DNA from 2 places in the Brotocaccenecus cirricatena genome. Region 2 is predicted to be linked to the other one. Evidence: predicted binding sites of a transcription regulator. Region 2 holds the regulator's gene; the other holds the start of a gene.

Region 1 (2,199 bases), on a different contig from region 2:
GCGATGATAAACAGCTTCTTGCCGGCCTGGACCAGCTGCTCCAGCAGAGGCAGAATGTCGGAGATCACGGAGATCTTCTTGTCGGTGATGAGGATATACGCATCGTCGATGAGGGCTTCCATCTTGTCGGTGTCGGTGACCATATAGGGGGTGATATAGCCCCGGTCGAACATCATGCCCTCCACCACCTCGGAATAGGTCTCGGCGGTCTTGGACTCCTCGATGGTGATGACGCCGTCGGCGGAGACCTTCTCCATGGCCTCGGCGATGAGCTTGCCGATGAAGGCGTCGCCGGAGGAGACGGTGCCCACGCGGGCAATGTCGTCGGTGCCGTTGACCTTCTGGCTCTGCTGGCGGATGGCGGCCACGGCGGCATCCACGGCCTTGGCCATGCCCTTCTTCATGACGATGGGGTTGGCGCCGGCGGCCAGGTTCTTCAGACCCTCGCGGATCATGGCCTGGGCCAGCAGGGTGGCGGTGGTGGTGCCGTCGCCGGCCACGTCGTTGGTCTTGGTGGATACCTCACGCACCAGCTGAGCGCCCATGTTCTCAAACGGATCGTCCAGCTCGATCTCCTTGGCGATGGACACACCGTCGTTGGTGATCAGGGGCGTGCCGAACTTCTTATCCAGCACCACGTTGCGGCCCTTGGGGCCCAGGGTGATCTTTACGGTATCGGCCAGCTGATTGACGCCGGACTCCAGAGCTTTGCGGGCTTCCTCGCCGCGCTTGATAATCTTAGCCATAGTATTGCCTCCTAATTAAAACAGACAGCGAATTTTTTACTCAACGATAGCCAGGATGTCAGCCTGCTTGACGATGATATACTCCACGTCCTCCAGGGTGACCTTGGTGCCGGCATACTTGTCGGTGATGACCTTGTCGCCGGGCTTGACGGTCATGGTAACGGTCTTGCCGTCCACAACGCCGCCGGGGCCCACGGAGATCACTTCCGCCACAGAGGGCTTCTCCTTGGCAGAGCCGGTGAGGATGATGCCGCCCTTGGTGGTCTCCTCCGCCTCCGTCATCTTCAGCACAACGCGATCAGCAAGCGGTGTCAGTTTCATAGTTGGTTCCTCCTTATATCTTTACATAATAAACGAGTTCAGCGTTAGCACTCGACTTCCTGGAGTGCTAACGCTGATTATCATACCACACTATTTGGATTTTGCAAGGGGGATTTTGGAAAAAATTCAAAAATTCACAAATTGGTCAAATATGGACAGGGGACCTTCCGGTCACAGCCGCCCCAGAGCGGCCAGGATCAGCCCCGCCAGCTCCAGAGCCCCCACCGCCGAAAGAAGGCAGATGGCGGCAAGGCCGGGCTTGGGAATGCGCAGCGGGGTCACATACAGCGCCGCCAGCAGCAGCATTCCCGCCGCCAGGATATACGGCCCGCCGGGCAGCAGCAGGCCCAGCAGGTAAAACAGCGGAAAGACCAGGGCACTGGCTGTGATGGGCAGGCCCAGATAGTATTTCCGCCCGCCGCCCTCCGTCTGCTGGCGCTCCTCCTCGGTGACGTTGAAATACGCCAGCCGGATCAGTCCCGCCAGGGTGAACACGCACAGCGCCGCCCCATACCATACCGGAGTTGGGGCATCGCTCCACCGGCTCCAGGCGCAGTAGCCCGCCACCGACGGCAGCGCTCCGAAGCACAGCACGTCGTTGAGTGAGTCAATCTGGATGCCGAAGGACTGCTGCTGATGGCTGCGGTCCTTTTTGGTGCGGGCAATGCGGCCATCGAAGCAGTCCAGCAGTCCCGCCGCCAGCAGGCAGAACACAGCGGTCAGGTGCCGCCCCTCCACCGCCTGGAACATACCCGTCACCCCCAGGGCCGTGGCGGCGTAGGTGGCCAGCACCGTATAGTCATAAAAGCCGATCATAGGCACATCCTCATTTTCATATCTCATGCTTCACGCGTTCCGCCGCAGCTTTTCCAGCATGCGCACGAACTCCTCCGGCAGGGGGCAGGTCAGCTCCACCGGCTCCCCGGTGCGGGGGTGGATGAACCGCAGGCCCACCGCGTGGAGGCACTGGCCCGTCAGCCCGGCCACGGACTTTTTGGCCCCGTACACCGTGTCCCCCAGGATGGGGTGGCCGATATAGGCCAGATGGACCCGGATCTGGTGGGTGCGGCCGGTTTCCAGACGGCAGCGCAGATGGGTGACGCCGGGATACCGGGCGATGACCTCCCAATGG
Region 2 (2,199 bases):
GCCTCAATCTGCTGTACGCCCAGCTTTTCCAGCACGGTCATGAACTGCTTGCAGATCATCTCCATACCCTGGCGGTGGGGGTCCCCCTCCTCGAACTGGGCCAGGCCCCGCTCCAGGTTGTCCAGCACCTCCAAAAAGGGCTTCACGGTGTCGGCCTTGGCGTCGCCGTAGAGGCTTTCCTTCTCCTTGGCGGTGCGCTTGCGGAAGTTGTCATACTCCGCTGCCAGCCGCAGATATTTGTCGCTGGCGTCGGACACCATCTTGGCCAGCTGCTCCATTTTCTCCATCTGGTCCCGGGTGACGGTGAAGGTCTCCTCCGCCGTTTCCGGAGACGGCTCCTGCTGGGGCTGGGTCTCCGGGGTGTCCGTGTTTTCCTGTTCCTGCTTGTTTTCCTGATTCACATTCTCGCTCATGTTTCCTGGTCCTCCTTGGGGGGCAGCTGGTTCTTCCCGAACATGCGGCCCAGGCTCTCGGCAAAGTAGCTCAGGCGCGCCGCCACGGTGGCGTAGTCCATCCGGGTGGGTCCGACCACGCCCACCAGTCCCCGCATATTGTCTCCGATGTCATAGCTGGCCACCACCACGCTGCTGTCCCGCAGGGCCTCGTTGAGATTTTCGGGGCCGATGAGGATCTGCACCGGGCCGCCCTCCGTGGGCGCGGGCAGCTGTTCTTTATTGTCCACCATAAAGGTCATCAGGTCGTGGGCCTTGTCCGCGTCCCGGTATTCCGGGAACCGCAGGAACTCCTTGGCCCCGCCGGTAAAGACCTCCTGGCTGTTGGCTTCCTTCAATAGCCGTCCGGCATATTCCACCACCTGGTTCAGCGGCAGGAACCACTGGCCGGACACCTGCTCCGACAGGCTCATCAGCCGTCCGTTCATGTCCTCCGGCCCGATGCCGGTGAAATGGGTGTTCAGCAGATGGCTCATGTCCGGCAGGCCCCCGTCGGCCACCGGAAGCTGCAGGGGCAGCAGCTGGCTTTTCACCTGGCTGTCCGACAGCATCACCACGGCGATGAAGCTGCTCTGGTCCACGGGGATCAGCTCAAAGCGCCGCACGGTGGCGGCGGTTTTGTGGTCCGCCACGGTGTAAGCCGGATAGCCCACAAAGGACGAGACCATCTGGCCCGCCCGGGCCATGACCTGGTCCGTTCCCGCCAGCTTCTCGGCCAGGGAGGTGTTGAGCTTTTCCTCCTCCTCCCGGCTCAGGGACCGCCGCTCCATCAGCTCGTTGACGTACAGTCGGTAGCCCTTGGCGGAGGGGACCCGTCCGGCGGAGGTGTGGGGCTGTTCCAGATAGCCCATCTCCGTCAGGTCCGCCAGCTCGTTGCGGATGGTGGCGGAGCTGATCTTGCCGGGCATCCTCTGGGCGATGGCCTTGGAGCCCACCGGCTCCGCCGCCGCCACATATTCCTCCACCACGATCTTCAGTATCTGTCTTTTTCGATCGGTCAATTCCATATCGTTTTCTCCGTTAGCACTCCAACTTCCTGAGTGCTAAACGCAGTTTACCACCCCCCGCCGCCCTTGTCAAGTGGAAGCCTTTGAATTATTTGTAAACAAAGCCGGTTTTCCGCCGGGGAAATCGCCGAAGCGCCGCCGGTGGCGGATGAAGCAAGGCGATTTCGAGGAAGTGCCCCGACTGGCGGGCATGACACAATGCCTGCCAGTCGGCTGGCACGATGGTGGGCAGACGCGGGCCCCGCCCTACAGGAACGGGGGGACCGGCAGGCCGTCCGTAGGGCCCGCTGCCCTCAGCGGGCCGCGTCACCCTGGGAACAGGACGATTTCTCCCTTGTGGTGTCACGGCAGGGATACTTTTTGACAAGCAAAAGAGGAACGGCGCAGCCGTTCCTCTTTTACTATTTGTATTATTCGGCGCAGATATTACGACACGTATCAGAAGCTGACGTTCTCCGGGTCCGGCTTCTGGCAGGGCTTCACATCGGTGACGTACAGCACCGGCCCCTCGCCGTCGTAGGCCTGGCACTGCTCCTTCTTCACGGTGGCCTGGATCTCCACCCACTGGCGGTTCTTGAACTTCTCCAGTCCCTCCCCCTTGCACACCAGGGCCAGGAACTGCATATCGTTGTTGCAGCACACCATGGCGAAGCGGCCGGGGCAGTGGATCCCCGGGAACTTCTTGGAGTGGCACATCAGCGCCTTATACCGCACGGTGACGCCGTCGTAGCGCTGGGGGT

The links. Region 2 encodes HrcA, which represses chaperone genes, less so after heat shock. Its sites were predicted from a motif close to TGTTAGCACTCNNNNNNNNNGAGTGCTAACA; they were not measured.
Region 1: a site for HrcA is predicted at 1,110-1,140, ahead of LKD37_RS16760 (co-chaperone GroES). Genes of this name have one in related genera too.

The regions. Positions count from the first base shown of each region.
Region 1 is NZ_JAJEPW010000107.1:2,673-4,871, reverse strand. Features, by position in the region: gene groL (chaperonin GroEL) at 1-746, opposite strand, end outside; gene LKD37_RS16760 (co-chaperone GroES) at 783-1,067, opposite strand; gene LKD37_RS16755 (CDP-alcohol phosphatidyltransferase family protein) at 1,239-1,883, opposite strand; gene LKD37_RS16750 (RluA family pseudouridine synthase) at 1,914-2,199, opposite strand, start outside.
Region 2 is NZ_JAJEPW010000029.1:16,131-18,329, reverse strand. Features, by position in the region: gene grpE (nucleotide exchange factor GrpE) at 1-413, opposite strand, end outside; gene hrcA (heat-inducible transcriptional repressor HrcA) at 410-1,459, opposite strand; gene LKD37_RS10175 (TIGR03943 family putative permease subunit) at 1,898-2,199, opposite strand, start outside.